DNA from 3 places in the Streptomyces peucetius genome. Region 2 is predicted to be linked to each of the others. Evidence: predicted binding sites of a transcription regulator. Region 2 holds the regulator's gene; each other region holds the start of a gene.
What was found. The regulator HrcA, encoded in region 2, represses chaperone genes, less so after heat shock. The targets are predictions, from matches to a motif close to TTNGCACTCNGNNNNNCNGAGTGCNAA.

Region 1: a site for HrcA is predicted at 3,613-3,639, ahead of groL (chaperonin GroEL). Genes of this name have one in related genera too.
Region 3: a site for HrcA is predicted at 2,639-2,665, ahead of groES (co-chaperone GroES). Genes of this name have one in related genera too.

What each region holds. Positions count from the first base shown of each region.
Region 1 is NZ_CP107567.1:3,601,262-3,607,562, forward strand. Features, by position in the region: gene OGH68_RS16410 (alanine/glycine:cation symporter family protein) at 118-1,572, opposite strand; gene groL (chaperonin GroEL) at 1,862-3,484, opposite strand; gene OGH68_RS16420 (cold-shock protein) at 3,904-4,107, opposite strand; gene OGH68_RS16425 (MoaD/ThiS family protein) at 4,518-4,793, opposite strand; gene thrC (threonine synthase) at 4,831-6,150, opposite strand; SAM riboswitch class I at 6,168-6,295, opposite strand.
Region 2 is NZ_CP107567.1:2,509,539-2,515,839, forward strand. Features, by position in the region: gene OGH68_RS11570 (nitronate monooxygenase) at 1-534, opposite strand, end outside; gene dnaJ (molecular chaperone DnaJ) at 1,174-2,310, opposite strand; gene hrcA (heat-inducible transcriptional repressor HrcA) at 2,311-3,336, opposite strand; gene OGH68_RS11585 (MBL fold metallo-hydrolase) at 3,527-4,249, shown strand; gene OGH68_RS11590 (DUF3097 domain-containing protein) at 4,276-5,082, shown strand; gene hemW (radical SAM family heme chaperone HemW) at 5,098-6,301, opposite strand, start outside.
Region 3 is NZ_CP107567.1:4,739,794-4,746,094, forward strand. Features, by position in the region: gene OGH68_RS21855 (ester cyclase) at 1-294, shown strand, start outside; gene groL (chaperonin GroEL) at 441-2,069, opposite strand; gene groES (co-chaperone GroES) at 2,185-2,493, opposite strand; gene OGH68_RS21870 (polysaccharide deacetylase family protein) at 2,857-3,819, opposite strand; gene OGH68_RS21875 (class I SAM-dependent methyltransferase) at 3,910-5,088, shown strand; gene OGH68_RS21880 (hypothetical protein) at 5,122-5,772, opposite strand; gene OGH68_RS21885 (RNA polymerase sigma factor) at 5,783-6,301, opposite strand, start outside.

The DNA.
Region 1 (6,301 bases), 1.1 Mb from region 2:
GGCCGCCCCGGTGCCGCCTGTCCGGGCCCGGAAACGCCCGAGGGCGGCACCCCCTTGAAGGGGTGCCGCCCTCGGCCCTGCGGTCGGGTCCGGTCCGGGAGGGACCAGAGGTCCGTGTCACTGCCCGCCGTGCGACTTGGCGAGCCGCTGCGCGTCGTCGGCGTCCGTGCCCGCCGGTTCCCAGCACTCCACGCCCTTCAGGCCGGGGATGCGGTCCCGGGTGAAGACGGGGTCCAGTCCGGCACGGCGCTGGGCGGTGTAGTCGTCCATCAGCCGGAAGGCGATCGCCGACAGCGGCAGGATCGCGATCAGGTTGACGAGGACCATCGCGCCCATCGTGATGTCCGCGAGGCTCCACACGACGCTGACCGAGCCCATCGCTCCGAGCACGGCACAGGCGAGGACGACCGCCCGGTAGCCGGTCATCGCCGACGCGCTGCCGGTGATGAAGCGGATGTTGGACTCGCCGTAGTAGTAGTTACCGATCATGGAGCTGAAGGCGACCATGAAGACGACCAGCGTCAGGATGTGTCCGGCCCAGTCGCCGAGGGCCACGTTGAGGGCGGACTGGGTGACGTCCGCGCCGCCGCGCTCGCCCAGGGTCGGGTTGGCGCTGAGGATGATGAACGCGGTCATGCTGCAGACGACCAGCGTGTCGAAGTAGACGCCGAGGGTCTGCACCAGGCCCTGCTTGACCGGGTGCGTGGTGTCCGCGGAAGCGGCGGCGTTGGGCGCGGAGCCCATGCCGGCCTCGTTGGAGAACATGCCGCGCCGCACGCCCTGGAGGATCGCCGTGCCGACCGCGCCGCCCGCGACCTCGCGGAAGCCGAACGCGCCGCCGATGATGTCGGCGATCATGCCGGGCACCGCGGTGATGTTGAACAGGACGACCACGAGGCCGAGCAGCAGGTAGATGCCCGCCATCACCGGGATCAGCACCTTGGTGACCGCGGTGAGGCGCTTCACGCCGAAGAACACGGCCAGCGCGAGCAGCACGGCCAGCACGACGCCGAGCACCGGGGCGAACCAGCTGGAGTCCGTACCGCCCATGGAGCCCTCGACGGCCACCGTGATGGTGTTGGACTGCACTGCGGTGAGAACGAACCCGAAGGTCAGAGTGATGAGCACGGCGAACAGCACACCGAGCCAGCGCTTTCCGAGGGCGCGCTCCATGTAGTAGGCCGGGCCTCCGTGGTACGTGCCGGGCTCCTTGCCGCGCGCCTTGTACAGCTGGGCGAGGGCGGACTCGACGAACGCCGAGGCGCCGCCGACGAGGGCCATCATCCACATCCAGAAGACCGCGCCGGGCCCGCCCATGGTGATGGCGGTGGCCACACCGGCGATGTTGCCGGTGCCGATGCGGGCGGCCGCCGAGATGGTGAAGGCCCCGAAGGGGGAGACGCCGTCCGTCGACTTGTCCTTGAAGACCCGGAACATGTCCGGGATCATCCGCAGCTGGACCGCCCTGGAGCGGAAGGTGAACCAGAGGCCGGCCACGGCCACCAGCGGGATCAGCAGATAGGTCCAGAAGACATCATTGATGTCGACGATCCAGGTGTTGAGGGTGCTCATGATGAGATGCGTCCCGGGTCTTTGTGAGTCGGGGCTCGGCTCGGGCTGCGATGCGTACGGGTCGCGTACAGCTGGTGCCCTCGGCCGCGGAAGCATTCTTCCGTTCAAAGCTCTGCAGAGCTAACCAGGGCCTTGTCCCGCTGAAAAGACATTCCGGTCGTGCGGCATCTCACACTCTGTACCGGTTTCTCCCGCAGAAAACCGCCCTGGAGCGGCAACGCCCGAGGGCGGCACCCCCTGGGAGTGGGGTGCCGCCCTCGGTCAAGGACGGTTGATCGACAGAAGTCGATCAGAAGTCCATGTCACCGCCCGGCATGCCGCCCGGAGCGGCCGCGGAGGCCTTCTCCGGCTTGTCGGCGATGACGGCCTCGGTGGTGAGGAACAGCGCCGCGATGGAGGCCGCGTTCTGCAGAGCGGAACGGGTGACCTTCGCGGGGTCGATGATGCCCTCGGCGATCATGTCGACGTACTCACCGGTCGCGGCGTTCAGGCCGTGGCCGACGGGCAGGTTGCGCACCTTCTCGACGATGACGCCACCCTCGAGACCACCGTTGACGGCGATCTGCTTGAGCGGGGCCTCCAGCGCGAGCTTCACGGCGTTGGCGCCGGTCGCCTCGTCACCCTGGAGCTCGAGCTTCTCGAAGACCGAGGAAGCCTGCAGCAGCGCCACGCCACCACCGGCGACGATGCCCTCCTCGACGGCCGCCTTCGCGTTGCGAACGGCGTCCTCGATGCGGTGCTTGCGCTCCTTGAGCTCGACCTCGGTCGCGGCACCGGCCTTGATGACGGCCACGCCGCCGGCCAGCTTCGCCAGACGCTCCTGGAGCTTCTCGCGGTCGTAGTCCGAGTCGCTGTTCTCAATCTCGGCACGGATCTGGTTGACGCGACCCTGGACCTGGTCGCTGTCACCGGCACCGTCGACGATCGTGGTCTCGTCCTTGGTGATGACGACCTTGCGGGCGCGGCCCAGCAGGTCCAGGCCGGCGTTCTCGAGCTTGAGACCGACCTCCTCGGAGATGACCGTGCCGCCCGTGAGGATGGCGATGTCGTTCAGCATGGCCTTGCGGCGGTCGCCGAAGCCCGGGGCCTTGACCGCGACGGACTTGAAGGTGCCGCGGATCTTGTTGACGACCAGGGTCGACAGGGCCTCGCCCTCGACGTCCTCGGCGATGATCAGCAGCGGCTTGCCCGACTGCATGACCTTCTCCAGCAGCGGAAGGAGGTCCTTCACGTTGCCGACCTTGGAGTTGACGATCAGGATGTACGGGTCGTCCAGGGACGCCTCCATACGCTCCATGTCGGTGGCGAAGTACGCCGAGATGTAGCCCTTGTCGAAGCGCATGCCCTCGGTGAGCTCGAGCTCCAGACCGAAGGTCTGGGACTCCTCGACGGTGATGACGCCTTCCTTGCCGACCTTGTCCATGGCCTCGGCGATGAGCTCGCCGATCTGGACGTCGGCGGCGGAGATGGAGGCGGTGGAGGCGATCTGCTCCTTGGTCTCCACGTCCTTGGCCTGCTCGAGCAGGGCACCGGAGACGGCCTCGACGGCCCGCTCGATACCGCGCTTCAGAGCCATCGGGTTGGCGCCGGCGGCCACGTTGCGCAGGCCCTCACGGACGAGCGCCTGGGCGAGGACGGTCGCCGTGGTCGTACCGTCACCGGCGACGTCGTCCGTCTTCTTGGCGACTTCCTTGACCAGCTCGGCGCCGATCTTCTCGTACGGGTCCTCGAGCTCGATCTCCTTGGCGATGGAAACACCATCGTTGGTGATCGTGGGGGCGCCCCACTTCTTCTCGAGGACGACGTTGCGACCCTTGGGGCCAAGGGTGACCTTGACGGCGTCGGCGAGCTGGTTCATCCCGCGCTCGAGACCGCGCCGTGCCTCCTCGTCGAACGCGATGATCTTGGCCATGTGAAGTGGTCCTCCCGGACTGGGGTGGATTGCTTCGGATCGCATCCGGCGCCCGCGACGGACGGCCTGCGCGCCGCGTGGTTCCTTGCCCCACCCGGCCCGCGGGCCTCACCGACCCGATCCAAGTTCTGTCACTCTCACTGGGAGAGTGCTAACGCCAATGATTAGCACTCGACCCCCGAGAGTGCAAGCGGCTCCGAAGAAGCCTCCCTGAGGAGTGGCGGTCGGGTGACGGGAGGGCGCAAGCGGCTTCGAGGGAACGCGAGGCGGCGCCTGGGAGGCGGCCGACGCCGGATCGCGCCGGGAGGCGACCGGAGAGACGGACGGGCGCGCCCGGGCACGCGTGAGGGGCCCGCATCCCGGTGACCGGGAGGCGAGCCCCTCATGCGTGAGTGCGTCGGTGGCCGATCGCGCCTGGATCAGACGGCGAGCTTGACCATGTCCGCCTGCGGACCCTTCTGGCCCTGCGAGATCTCGAATTCGACTCGCTGACCTTCTTCAAGGGTGCGGTAACCGTCCATCTGGATCGCGCTGTAGTGGACGAAAACATCCGCACCACCGTCGACCGCGATGAAGCCGTACCCCTTCTCCGCGTTGAACCACTTGACGGTGCCCTGAGCCATGCCTAACTCCCCTATTACTGGCCCTTGCGCAGGACCGCACTTCGCGGACCCGGGTCAGATCTCCACCCCAGCAGGAGGGGTGTGCGCCGGAACGCGTCGACCGCGGCTGAATGTATCTGCCCAACTGCCCTCTGCAACAGGTCAATCGGACGAGAATTCTGGGCAGGACCGAACGACCGATCCCTACGATTCCATAGAATTCCGGGGCAAGTCGGGCCCGGCAAATGACGCCTAAGTGGCAATTCGATCACGCAGTTTGGCCGCATTCTTGCGGAACTCGAAGGCATTCACGAGCGGCCGGCGGAGGGGGCTTCCCAGACTCTACCGCGCTCAACCATGCAGAATTGCCCCCTCCGCTTCTCGGCGGAGAGGGCAATCTCTGTAACTACGAGTAAATCTTTGGGGTTGGATCAGCCGCCGGCGACCGCGGGAATGATCGACACGCCCGCGCCCTCCGGCGTGGCCGTCTCCAGGCCCTGCTCGAACCGCACGTCGTCGTCGTTGACGTACACGTTGACGAACCGGCGCAGCTTGCCCTGGTCGTCCAGAACGCGGGCCGCGATACCGGTGTGGTTCTTCTCGAGGTCCGCGATGACCTCGGCGAGGGTCGCGCCCTCCGCCGGGACCTCGGCCTGGCCGCCCGTGTACGTACGGAGGATGGTGGGGATGCGGACGTTGACGCTCATGTGTGCAGCCTTCCTTGGGTCTCGGATCTCAGGGATCTCAACGGGCCAGGCCGGCGTCGCGGAACGCGTCCAGGCTCGGGCGGATGACGGCGGTCGCCTGTGAGGTCTCCGCGACCGCGTCGAGGGTCTTGAGGCCGTCGCCGGTGTTGAGGACGACGGTGGTGAGCGCCGGGTCGAGCACGCCCGTCTCGATGAGCTTCTTCGTCACACCCACCGTCACACCGCCCGCCGTCTCGGCGAAGATGCCCTCGGTACGGGCCAGCAGCTTGATCGCGTCGACGACCTGCTCGTCGTTCACGTCCTCCACCGCGCCGCCGGTGCGGCGGGCGATGTCCAGCACGTACGGGCCGTCGGCCGGGTTGCCGATGGCCAGCGATTTGGCGATGGTGTTCGGCTTCTGCGGGCGCACGACGTCATGACCGGCCTTGAACGCGGCAGAGACCGGCGAGCAGCCCTCCGCCTGGGCGCCGAAGATCTTGTAGGGCCTGTCCTCGACGAGACCGAGCTTGATCAGCTCCTGCAGGCCCTTGTCGATCTTCGTGAGCTGCGAGCCCGACGCGATCGGGACGACGAGCTGGTCGGGCAGCCGCCAGCCGAGCTGCTCGCAGATCTCGTACGCCAGGGTCTTGGAGCCCTCCGCGTAGTACGGGCGGAGGTTGACGTTGACGAAGCCCCAGCCCTCGCCCAGGGGGTCGCCGATGAGCTCGGAGCAGAAGCGGTTCACGTCGTCGTAGTTGCCCTCGATACCGACGAGCTCGCCGCCGTACACCGCGGCCATGACGACCTTGCCCTGCTCCAGGTCGTGCGGGATGAACACGCAGGAGCGGAAACCGGCCCGCGCGGCGGCGGCGCCGACCGCACCCGCGAGGTTGCCGGTGGAGGAGCAGGACAGGGTGGTGAAGCCGAAGGCGCGGGCGGCCTCGAGGGCCTGGGCGACGACGCGGTCCTTGAAGGAGTGCGTCGGGTTGCCGGAGTCGTCCTTGATGTACAGACCGCCGGTGACGCCCAGTTCACGCGCGAGGTTGTCGGCCTTGACGAGGTGGGTCCAGCCCGGGTTCAGGTTCGGCTTGTCCGCCACGTCGGCGGGGACGGGCAGCAGCGGGGCGTAGCGCCAGATGTTGGCCGGGCCGGCTTCGATCTGCTTCCGCAGCTCTTCGGGGCTGCCGCTCGGCAGGTCGTAGGCGACTTCGAGCGGCCCGAAACACTCCGCGCAGGCGAAAATGGGGCCGAGTTCGAAACGCTGTCCGCATTCGCGGCACGCGAGGGCGGCGGCGGGGCCGAGGTCCACGGAAGCGGATCCGGTGGAGGCGGTGGCGGAGGTGCTGGCGCTGGTGTTTGCGACGGTCTGCGCAGCCATGATGGCGAGGCCCTTTCTCCTCATCTTCCTCGTGACGCATTTCGCCACAAGACGGAATTGGCACCTTCCCCACCGTGACCTCGCGGTCGGCGGGAGGGTTGCCGGGGCTTCAACGGGCCGTTCCCTCTGCCCCTCTGGATGAGCGGTATGG
Region 2 (6,301 bases):
GCCGCCCGCCTCGACGCCCTGCACGCACACGGCGTCGGCCCCCGCCCACTGGGCCGCCTGCGCCTCCTCCGGGGTGGTGACGGTCACGATCGTGTACGTGCCAGCCCTGGAGAAGGACTCCAGCACATTGCGCGTGGGGCAGCCGAAGGTGAACGAGACCACGGGGACCGGGTCGTCGAGCAGTATCGCGAGCTTCGCCTCGTAGCCGTCGTCCCGCCCGCTGTCCGGGTCGCCGAGCGGCGTCTCGTACCAGGCGGACTCACCGGCCAGCTGATGCCGGTAGACGCCCACGGCGGCGGGGTCGGCGGTGCCGGGCTGCGGCATGAACAGGTTGACGCCGAAGGGGCGGGCGGTGAGCCCCCGGACCTGCTGGACCTCCTGGTACATCCCGTCCGCCGTCTTGTACCCGGCGGCCAGGAACCCCAGCCCGCCGGTCTCGGACACGGCCGCCGCGAGCTGCGGACAGGAAGCGCCGCCGGCCATGGGGGCCTGCACGATTGGGTGACGGCAGAGATCGGTCAGCGCGGAGGACATGCAGGCATCGTGCCACGTCCCCGCGACGCTGCCGAATCCCCCGTTCCGCCCCGCGCACGGGCCGCTGCGCGGGGCCGTTCCTCCTTCCCGCCCCTTCCCGGAACCGGGTGCTCCGCCCCCGGACCCCCGCGCCTCAAACTCTCCCTACGGCCCGGCGGCCGCGGGAGGTACCCCCAGCGGGGCTGGAACTTGCCCGTCTCGTCGGGGCTCCGCCCCGAACCCCGCGCCTCAAACTCTCCCTACGGCCTGGCGCCGTGGGAGATGCTCCCAGCGGGCTGGGTGTGCCCGGCGGGCCGGTTCGCCGCGCAGCGGCACATCCAGCCCGGCTTGGGGGGCACTCCCCTACGGCCTGGCGGCGTGGGGGAGACACCCCACCCACGGCCGCCAGGCCGTAGGGAGAGACTGAGGCCACCGCGCGAAGCGCGGTACCGGGTCCCGGGGCGGAGCCCCGAACGGGGTCCCGAGGGGCGGGCCTGGGGTCCGGGGCGCGGCAGGGGTCCCGGGGCGCAGGCCCGAACGGGGTCCCGAGGGGCGGGCCCGGGTTCCGGAGGCGCAGCCCCGAACGGGGTCCGGGGGCGGAGCCCCCGGTTTCGGGAAGGGGAACACGCCCGCCGCAGGCGCCACGCACCCCCACACGGGCTACCGCCCGTTGAACGCGTCCTTCAGGCGCGAGAACAGCCCCTGCTGACCCGGCTGGAACTGCCCCGTCGGCCGCTCCTCGCCCCGCAGCTTCGCCAGGTCCCTCAGCAGCCGCTCCTGCTCCACGTCCAGCTTCGTCGGGGTCGTCACCTCGACGTGGACGATCAGGTCGCCCCGGCCGCCGCCGCGCAGGTGCGTGACGCCGCGCCCGTGCAGCGGGATCGACTGGCCGGACTGCGTGCCGGGCCGGATGTCGACCTCCTCCATGCCGTCGAGCGTCTCGAGCGGGCACTTCGTGCCCAGGGCCGCCGCCGTCATGGGGATGGTCACCGTGCAGTGCAGGTCGTCGCCGCGCCGCTGGAAGACCGGGTGGGCGACCTCGTGGATCTCGACGTACAGGTCACCGGCGGGGCCGCCGCCCGGGCCGACCTCGCCCTCGCCCGCGAGCTGGATCCGGGTGCCGTTGTCGACACCGGCCGGGATCTTCACGGTCAGGGTGCGCCGCGAGCGCACCCGGCCGTCGCCGGCGCACTCGGGGCACGGCGTCGGCACGACCGTGCCGAAGCCCTGGCACTGCGGACAGGGCCGCGAGGTCATGACCTGGCCCAGGAAGGACCGCGTCACCTGCGAGACCTCACCGCGACCGCGGCACATGTCACACGTCTGCGCCGACGTGCCGGGCGCCGCGCCCTCGCCGGAGCAGGTGGTGCACACGACGGCCGTGTCGACCTGGATGTCCTTCGTGGTGCCGAAGGCGGCCTCGGCCAGCTCGATCTCCAGCCGGATCATCGCGTCCTGGCCGCGGCGCGTACGCGAGCGCGGTCCGCGCTGCGACGCCGTGCCGAAGAACGCGTCCATGATGTCCGAGAAGTTGCCGAAACCGCCCGCGCCGAAGCCGCCCGCGCCGCCGCCTCCGGCCTGCGAGAGCGGGTCTCCGCCGAGGTCGTAGACCTGCTTCTTCTGCGGGTCGGAGAGCACCTCGTACGCGGCGTTGATCTCCTTGAAGCGCTCCTGCGTCTTCGGGTCCGGATTCACGTCCGGGTGGAGTTCGCGCGCGAGGCGGCGGAAGGCCTTCTTGATCTCGTCCTGCGATGCGTCGCGGCGCACGCCGAGTACGGCGTAGTAGTCCGTGGCCACTTACGACTCCGCCAGGATCTGTCCGACGTAACGTGCCACTGCGCGTACCGCTCCCATCGTTCCGGGGTAGTCCATGCGGGTCGGTCCGACCACGCCGAGTTTGGCGACTGCCTCGTCGCCCGAACCGTAGCCGACCGAGACCACGGACGTGGAGTTGAGTCCTTCGTGGGCGTTCTCATGACCGATTCGTACGGTCATGCCCATGCCGCCCGACTCGTTCGCCTCCCCGAGCAGCTTGAGCAGCACCACATGCTCCTCGAGCGCCTCCAGCACCGGCCGGATGGTCAGCGGGAAGTCGTGCCCGAAGCGGGTCAGATTGGCGGTGCCGCCGATCACGAGCCGCTCCTCGGTCTCCTCGACCAGGGTCTCGAGCAGGGTGGACAGCACCGTGGAAACGGTACCTCGGTCCTCGTGCTCGAAGGATTCGGGAAGGTCCTGCACCAGCTTCGGCACATCCGCGAAGCGGCGTCCCACGACCCGGCTGTTGAGCCGGGCCCGCAGGTCCGCGAGCGAGGTGTCACCGAACGGCGCGGGGCAGTCGATCATGCGCTGCTCCACCCGGCCGGTGTCCGTGATCAGCACGAGCATCAGACGGGCGGGAGCGAGGGAGAGGAGTTCCACGTGCCGGACCGTGGACCGGGTCAGCGAGGGGTACTGGACGACGGCGACCTGCCGTGTCAGCTGCGCCAGCAGCCGGACCGTGCGTCCCACCACGTCGTCGAGGTCGACCGCCCCGTCCAGGAAGTTCTGGATGGCGCGGCGCTCGGGCGACGACAGCGGCTTGACGCCGGCCAGCCGGTCGACGAACAGCCGGTACCCCTTGTCGGTGGGGATCCGCCCGGCGCTCGTGTGGGGCTGGGCGATGAACCCCTCCTCCTCCAGCACGGCCATGTCGTTGCGGACGGTGGCCGGGGAGACGCCGAGCTTGTGCCGCTCGGTGAGGGCCTTGGAGCCGACGGGCTCCTCGGTGCCGACGTAGTCCTGGACGATGGCGCGCAGCACCTCGAGCCTGCGTTCGCTGAGCATTCGCGCACCTCCAGCTGTGGTTCCTCGGTGTGTGGTCTGGCACTCTGCGTGTCCGAGTGCCAGCATTCCCCGGGCCAGTGTACGGCTGCGGGGTACACGGGTAGCAAGGGTGGCAGACCATGCGGTCGGACGCGCTGCCGGGCGCGGCCCGCACATGTCGGTGCGGAGGTGATGCGGATAGCGTCGCCGTATGGACGTCAGTTGGGAAGACTTCGGCTGGGAGCGACTTGCCGAAGGTGTCGGCCGCCGCCGTCTGCCGGTCTGGGACGCGACCGTCGGCCTGGTGGTCGGCGCGGACGCCGCGCTCCTGTACGACACCGGCTCGACGCTCCGCGAGGGCGCGGAGCTACGGGCCCAGGCGCAGGCGCTGCTGGGCGGGCGCAGGGTGACGCACATCGCACTGAGCCATCCCCACTTCGACCATGTGCTGGGCACGGCCGCCTTCGCCGGTGCGGAGGTCTACGGGGCGGTGGGCCTGGACGCCCTGTTCCACCGCGAACGGGACGAGATCCGGGCCTCCGCGGTCCGGCTCGGGGTCGCGGCCGACGAGGCGGCCGAGGCGGCGGACCTGCTGGTGGCCCCGCACCACCCGGTGTGCGGCGAGTGGACGCTCGATCTCGGCGGCCGCCAGGTCCTGCTGGCCAATGTGGGACCGGGCCACTCGGGCCACGACTTGGCGCTGCTGGTGCCGGGCGAGCCGGAGGTGGTGTTCTGCGGCGACCTGGTGGAGGAGTCCGGCGAGCCGCAGGCCGGCCCGGACGCCATCACCTCCCGGTGGCCCGCCGCGCTCGACCGGCTGCTGGAGCTCGGCGGCGAGGACGCACTGTACGTCCCGGGACACGGCGCGGCCGTGGACGCGGCGTTCGTGCGGGCCCAGCGCGGCGAGCTGGCGGCGCGTTTCGGTGTGTCGTAGCGGCGGGCGGCCGTATCGTCGTGCGAATGCGCAGCTACAGCCCTGATTTCACACCGCCGTGGAAGCGGTCGAAGCCCGTCCCCGAGGTGCCGGCGGAGCCGGATCTGGTGGTCGAGGAGGTGTCGACCGGCTTCTGCGGTGCGGTGATCCGCTGCGAGGCCGGGACGGTGACCCTGGAGGACCGCTTCGGCAAGCACCGCGTCTTCCCGCTGGAGCCGCGCGGCTTCCTGCTGGAGGGCAGGGTCGTCACCCTGGTCCGCCCCGCCCCGGCAGCCCCGTCCCGGCCGTCCCGCACGGCCTCCGGCTCTCTCGCCGTGCCCGGCGCACGGGCGAGGGTCGCCCGGGCCGGCCGGATCTATGTGGAGGGCCGGCACGACGCGGAACTCGTGGAGCGGGTGTGGGGCGACGACCTGAGGATCGAGGGCGTGGTGGTCGAGTACCTGGAGGGCGTCGACGACCTGCCGGCGATCGTCGCCGACTTCGCCCCCGGCCCGGACGCCCGCCTCGGCGTGCTGGTGGACCACCTGGTCGAGGGCTCCAAGGAGTCCCGTATCGCGGCGTCGGTGACCGATCCGCACGTGCTGGTGGTGGGCCATCCCTACATCGACGTGTGGGAGGCGGTGAAGCCGTCGTCCGTGGGCATCCGCGCCTGGCCCACGGTCCCGCGGGGCCAGGACTGGAAGACGGGCGTGTGCCGGGCCCTGGGCTGGCCGGACAACACGGGCGCCGCCTGGCAGCACATCCTGTCGAAGGTGACGAGCTACAAGGACCTGGAGCCCGCGCTGCTGGGGCGGGTGGAGGAGCTGATCGACTTCGTGACGGTGCCCGGCTAGCCGGGGCGTCCGGGATCAGTCCACCAGGTCCCGCACCACCCCGTCCGCCAGCAGCCGCCCCCGCAGCGTCAGGACCGCGCGGCCCTCCTCGTACGGCGCGGGCTCCAGCAGGCCGTCGGCGAGCGCGCGGCCGGCCGCTGCCAGGCCGGCCTCGCCCAGCAGGGACAGGGGCACGCCCTCGCGCAGCCGCAGCTCCAACAGGATCCGCTCGACGCGGCGGTCCTCGTCCGCGAGGAGCTCGCGGCCCGCGCCCGGCGAGCGGCCCTGCGCCAGTGCCGCCGCGTACGCGCCGGGGTGCTTCACGTTCCACCAGCGCACGCCGCCCACATGGCTGTGCGCCCCGGGGCCCGCGCCCCACCAGTCCGCGCCGCGCCAGTACAGCTCGTTGTGCAGGCAGCGGCCTTCGGGCGAGGTGGCCCAGTTGGAGACCTCGTACCAGTCGAAGCCCGCCGCGCCGAGCACCTCGTCGGCGATCAGATAGCGGTCGGCGTGGACGTCGTCGTCGGTCATGGGGACCTCGCCGCGCCGGATGCGGCGCGCGAGCTGTGTGCCCTCCTCCACGATCAGCGCGTACGCCGACACATGGTCCGGTCCGGCGCCGACCGCCGCCTCCAGCGAGGCCCGCCAGTCGTCGTCGCTCTCGCCGGGCGTGCCGTAGATCAGGTCGAGGTTCACATGGTCGAAGCCCGCCGCCCGCGCCTCGCCGACGCATGCCTCCGGCCGACCCGGGGTGTGGGTGCGGTCGAGCACCTTCAGCACGTGCTGCCGGGCGCTCTGCATACCGAACGAGACCCGGTTGAAGCCGCCCTCGCGCAGCGCCGCCAGATACGCCGGGTCGACGGACTCCGGGTTCGCCTCCGTCGTGATCTCCGCGTCGTCGGCCAGACCGAACTCCTGCCGGACCACGTCCAGCATCCGTACGAGATCGTCCGCCGCCAGCAGCGTCGGCGTGCCGCCGCCGACGAACACCGTGCTCACCGGCCGCGGGTCGTCGCCGAGGACCTTGCGGGCGAGGCGGACCTCGTCCGCGAGGGTCTGGGCGTAGTTGTCGCGGGAGGCGAGCACTCCGCCGGAGCCCCGCAGCTCGGTGGCCGTGTAGGTGTTGAAGTCGCAGTACCCGCAGCGCGTCGCGCAGTACGGCACGTGCAGATAGAAGGCCAGCGGCCGGGCTTCGGCCCCGAGCAGGGCGGACGCGGGCAGCGCGCCGTCCTCGGGCATG
Region 3 (6,301 bases), 2.2 Mb from region 2:
AACGAGGAGGACACCGAGACCGGCGCGGACGTCATACGCCGGGATCTGACCATGTGGCGCGACGCCTTCGACTTCACCTTCGAGCTCGACCGGCAGATCACCGAAGGGGACGACGTGGTGACGCTGTGGACCTGGAGTGGCAGGCACAAGGGCGACTTCCAGGGCATCCCCGCCACCGGGGAGCAGTGCACCATGACCGGGACGACGATCTTCCGCTTCGAGGACGCGAAGGTCAAAGAAGGCTGGTGGCACATGGACCTGATGCGCCTGATGCGGCAGCTCGGCGCCATGTGAGCCGCCGTCACGGGGAAGGCCCCCGGTCCGCGCTCGGCGGAACGGGGGCCTTCTTCTGCGCCTCTTCGACGCTTCGGGCTCTTCGACGCTGCGGCGCCTCTTCGAGGCTTCGGCGCCGCTCGCGTCGGTGAGTGACCGCGGATGCGTCAGTGGCTGTGGCCGTGACCGTGGCCGTGGCCCGCCTCGGCCTCATCCTCGGCCGGCTTCTCGACGACCAGGGTCTCGGTCGTGAGCAGCAGGGAGGCGATGGAGGCGGCGTTCTCCAGAGCGGAGCGCGTGACCTTGACCGGGTCGATGACGCCGGCCTTGACCAGGTCGCCGTACTCACCGGTCGCGGCGTTGAAGCCGCTGCCCGCCTCGAGCTCGGCCACCTTGGCGGTGATGACGTAGCCCTCGAGGCCGGCGTTCTCCGCGATCCAGCGCAGCGGCTCGACGGCGGCGCGGCGGACGACGGCGACACCGGTGGCCTCGTCGCCCTCCTTGCCCAGGTTGCCCTCGAGCACCTTCACGGCGTGGACCAGCGCGGAACCACCACCGGAGACGATGCCCTCCTCGACCGCGGCGCGGGTCGCGGAGATGGCGTCCTCCAGACGGTGCTTCTTCTCCTTCAGCTCCACCTCGGTGGCGGCGCCGACCTTGATCACGCACACGCCGCCGGCCAGCTTCGCGAGGCGCTCCTGGAGCTTCTCGCGGTCCCAGTCGGAGTCGGTGGACTCGATCTCGGCCTTGATCTGGTTGACGCGGCCGGCCACGTCCTCGGAGTTGCCGCCACCGTCGACGATGGTGGTGTCGTCCTTGGTGATGGTCACGCGGCGGGCGGTGCCCAGCACGTCCAGACCGGCCTGGTCGAGCTTGAGGCCGACCTCCTCGGCGATGACGGTGGCACCGGTGAGGGTGGCCATGTCGCCGAGCATCGCCTTGCGGCGGTCGCCGAAGCCGGGGGCCTTGACGGCCACCGCGTTGAAGGTGCCGCGGATCTTGTTCACGACCAGGGTCGACAGGGCCTCGCCCTCGACGTCCTCGGCGATGATCAGCAGCGGCTTGGAGCCGCCCGCCTGGATGACCTTCTCCAGCAGCGGCAGCATGTCCTGGATGGACGCGATCTTGCCCTGGTGGATCAGGATGTACGGGTCGTCGAGGACGGCCTCCATACGCTCCTGGTCGGTCACCATGTACGGGGACAGGTAGCCCTTGTCGAAGGCCATGCCCTCGGTGAAGTCGAGCTCCAGGCCGAAGGTGTTGGACTCCTCGACGGTGATGACACCGTCCTTGCCGACCTTGTCCATCGCCTCGGCGATGAGCTCGCCGACCTGCTGGTCCTGCGCGGAGAGCGCGGCGACGGCGGCGATGTCGGCCTTGTCGTCGATCGGACGGGCGGTCGAGAGGAGCTCGTCGGAGACGGCCTTGACCGCGGCGTCGATGCCCTTCTTCAGGGCGGCCGGGGAGGCGCCGGCGGCGACGTTGCGCAGGCCCTCGCGGACCAGCGCCTGGGCCAGCACGGTGGCGGTGGTCGTACCGTCACCCGCGATGTCGTTGGTCTTGGTCGCCACCTCCTTCACCAGCTGGGCGCCCAGGTTCTCGTACGGGTCCTCGACCTCGACCTCGCGGGCGATCGTGACACCGTCGTTGGTGATGGTGGGTGCGCCGAACTTCTTGTCGATGACGACGTTGCGGCCGCGGGGGCCGATCGTCACCTTGACCGTGTCGGCAAGCTTGTTGACGCCGCGCTCGAGGGCGCGACGGGCGTCCTCGTCGAACTTCAGGATCTTCGCCATGGGAGCGGTTCAGCCCTCTCGGAAAGTCGTGTTCAAAGAACCGCGCCCCTCGCCGCCCGGCAATCCGCGGGGTGACCAGGGGCGCAGCTCAAAGCAATGCAGGTGAAGCCGGTGCTTACTTCTCGACGATCGCGAGCACGTCGCGGGCCGAGAGGACGAGGTACTCCTCGCCGCTGTACTTCACTTCGGTGCCGCCGTACTTGCTGTACAGCACGATGTCGCCGGTCTTCACGTCGAGCGGCAGGCGCTCGCCGTTCTCGAAGCGGCCCGGACCCACGGCAAGGACGACGCCCTCCTGGGGCTTCTCCTTCGCGGTGTCCGGAATGACCAGGCCAGAGGCCGTGGTCTGCTCGGCGTCGAGCGGCTGGACCACGATGCGGTCCTCGAGCGGCTTGATGGCAACCTTGGAGCTGGCGGTCGTCACGATCCGACCTCCCCCTTCGGAGATCACGGGGTTAACTGATCTGAGGTGGCGACCAGGTCGATCCGTCGTCGCGGGTGCCGGACCTGCCCGTCGCTGTGTTGGCACTCTCACTCGGGGAGTGCCAGAGCCGAGACTATGACTGCGATTAGCACTCGGTCAAGCGGAGTGCCAATGTGGCGGCCCGCGCCGCTCGGATCCCGGCACGGACAGGCCCTGGGATCCGGTCCGCACAGGCCCCTCGGATCCGCTCCGCGCCGGCCCCTCGGATCCCGGTACGGACAGCGCCGCCGGGGTCCCGGTACGGACAACGCCAGGACGCCGCCCACGGTTCCGGGCTGTTGCCCGCGACTCCGTCCGGTCCGGTCAGACGTAGTCCTCCAGCCTGGCCACCGCGTACCCCTTCGCCGTCACCGTCTTCATCACCCGCCGGATCATGTCCGGCATGCTGCCCTTCCACTCCTCCTTGCCGCGGAAGTGCGTGAGGATGATGTCGCCCGGGTGCAGGTCCCGGTCCCACTCCCGCCACTCCATGTGGTCGGGGAACGCCTCCGCCGCCCACAGCGGCACGGCCTCGATCCCGCACTTCGCGGCGACGCGCAGGGTGTCCTTGTTGTAGTTCCCGTACGGCGGGCGCATCAGCCGGGGGCGGGTGCCGTACCGCTTCTCCAGCTTGTCCTGCTGGCCGCAGATCTCACGCTTCTGCTCGCTGTAGGAAAGCCCGGGCAGATACGGGTGGTTGAGCGTGTGGTTGTGGAGCGCCACCCCGCGGTCCCGCATCTTCTCGAAGTAACCGTAGTCGTCGTTGATCACGTAGTCGCTGAGGAAGGCGCTGTAGGGGATCTGCAGCTCGGACATCATCCGCAGCAGTTCCGGGTCCTTCTCCGCGCCGTCGTCGATCGTCAGGAAGACGATCTTCTCCTTGGTCGGCACGGTGGTGAACACCGGAGGAAGGCCCTCCCCGCCCTCCACCTCGAAGCCCTTGCGCGTGGTGATCTCCGGTTTGGCGTCTGGCGGCGGGGGCGCCGCGAGCGGGGTCTGCGCCAGCCCCCACTTCTTCGCGGCGGCGGCCCGGGCCTTCTGGCTGCGTCTGACCTTCTCCACGTACGCGGAGAGCGCCTCGGCGGGGCCGGCCGCCTCCGGCTTCTGCGCGCCCTGGGCCTGCGGGCCCTTCTGCGCCGACCGCCCGGTGGCGGTCCCGGTGGGGCTCGGGGCTCCCCCGGGCCCCTCGGCCGCACAGCCCGAACCGAGAGCGGCGACGACGAGAGCGGCCAGAGTCGCACGGGCCCGATACGCCCTCAACTTTCCCTTTTGTCGTACTAGCTGCATGGCGACGCATCCTGTCAGCGCCTCGCCCGCTCACCGGCCCGACACCGCCACCATGCGCGCACCATCCCCCGTCTGGCCCACAATGGCCCGGTGAACGACCTCGACCCGCTCGCCGCCCTTGCCGCACTGCGCACCGAGGAAGGCGGAGCGCTGCTGGCCTCGCTCGCCTCCTACGACCCGGCCCAGGAACTGTCCGTCGCGACGCGCCTGCGCCGCGAGCACCCGGCGGCACTGGTCTCCGCGGCCCTCGGACAGGCGCGGCTGAGACAGCGCGCGGCGGCCAAGTTCGGCGAGGCGGATGCCCGCCGGATGTTCTTCACCCCGAACGGCGTCGAACAGTCCACCCGCCGTACGGTCGCGGCCCACCGCGCCGCCCGTTTCGCCGCACTCGGGGTACGCAGCGTCGCCGACCTGTGCAGCGGCATCGGCGGGGACGCGATCGCACTGGCCCGGGCGGGCATCTCCGTCCTCGCCGTCGACCGCGACCCGCTCACGGCGGAGGTCGCACGTGCGAACGCCGAGGCGCTTGACCTGTCCGGCCTGATCGAGGTCCGCTGCGCGGACGTCACGGACGTCGACACCTCGTCGTACGACGCGGTGTTCGTCGACCCCGCCCGCCGGGGCGGCCGTGGCCGGATCTTCGACCCGGAGGCGTACTCCCCGCCGCTGTCCTGGGCCGTCGGCGCGGCCCGCACCCGCCCCCACGCCGCGCTGAAGGTCGCCCCCGGCATCCCCCACGAGGCGGTCCCCGAGGGCGCGGAGGCGGAGTGGATCTCGGACGGGGGCGACGTGAAGGAGGCGGTGCTCTGGTTCGGCACCGCGCCGTCAGCGGTCCGCGCCACCCTCCTCCCGGGTCCGCACACCCTGACCGGCCGCGACCTGCCGAACCCGCCGGTCCGGCCGGTCGGCCGCTACCTGTACGAGCCGGACGGCGCGGCGATCCGCGCCCACCTGGTCGCGGAGGTCGCGGAGGACGTGTCCGGCGGCCTCCTCGACGAGACGATCGCGTACATCACCTCCGAAGCGCTCCACCCGACGCCGTACGCGACGGCGTACGAGATCACCGATGCCCTGCCCTTCAACATGAAGAAGCTGAAGGCGCTGCTGCGCGACCGCCGGGTCGGCAACCTCACCGTGAAGAAGCGCGGCTCCGCGGTCGAACCGGAGGAGGTCCGCCGCAAGGTACGCCCCCAGGGGCCGAACGCGGCGACGGTGTTCCTGACTCGCGTCGCGGGCGCCCCGACGATGCTGATCGGCCGGCCCGCGTGACGCGCCGCCCGACCCGCCGGGCCCGTGCCGGCGTCAGCGGTGCGCCCCGCCCCGCACCGCGAACGGGAGCGCCGGAGGCGACACCAGCCGGAGCGCCCAGCGGTAGTGGCTCACCGCCTTCGTAATGCCGAGCAGGCCGGTGAGCCAGAGGATCAGACCCAGACCCATGAGCAGCACGACCCCGGCCAGGGTGTCGCCCGGCCGCGCGCCGGCCGGGGTGGTGAAGGAGAGCCACAGGCCGTACGCGCACAGCAGGAACGAGGGCAGGAACCAGAAGAGGCTCTGGGCCGGTGCGCCGTAGCGGGCGTCACCGGCCGGGTCGTGCGCCAGCGCACTCCACTGCCGCAGCCGTCCGCGCAGTTCCGCCTCATGGGCGATGCCGAAGCCGATGACCAGGCCCGTCGGGATCATGCAGCCGAGTCCGATGAAACCGAGGACCGCGCCGAAGAAGTGACTGAACAGGTCCGGCCCTTCCTCGAACGCCTGCAGCGCCGCACCGAAGATCACCCATCCGACCGCGAAACCGGCCACCACAAGCCACAGCAGCACCAGCCGTTTCGGGTCGACGCTCATCCGGAAGAGCTCGTCCATCGCCCGTCGCCGGTCGGCGAGCAGTGTCTCCCGGTCGGGCCAGCAACGTATGTCGACGGGCGGCGGAGGAGGAGGCAGGACACGGCGCGGCATGCCGACGAGGCTACCGGGCGCAGTCAGCCGCCCTGGCCAGCAGCATGTCCCGTTCACGGGCGTTGCGGGTCAGCGACGCCGCACGCTCGAACTCCGCCCGCGCCTCCTCCCGTCGGCCCAACCGGGCCAGCAGGTCACCGCGGACGCTCGGCAGCAAGTGGTAGTCCTTGAGCACCGGTTCGTCCGCGAGGGCGTCGACCAGTGGCAGTCCGGCTTCGGGACCGTCCGCCATCGAGACGGCCACCGCCCGGTTCAGCTCCACGACCGGGGACGGGTTCAGGGCCGCCAGTCGGCCGTAGAGGGTGGCGATCATGGTCCAGTCCGTGTCCTCGTACCGCACGGCCTGCGCGTGGCACGCCGCGATCGCGGCCTGCAGGGCGTACGGGCCGTACGGGCCGCCGCCCGCCCGGTGCAGCGCCTCGACGCCCCGGCGGATCAGCAGCCGGTTCCACCTGGTGCGGTTCTGGTCGGCGAGCAGCACCGGCTCGCCGGAGGGGCCGGTACGCGCCGGAATCCGGGACGCCTGGAT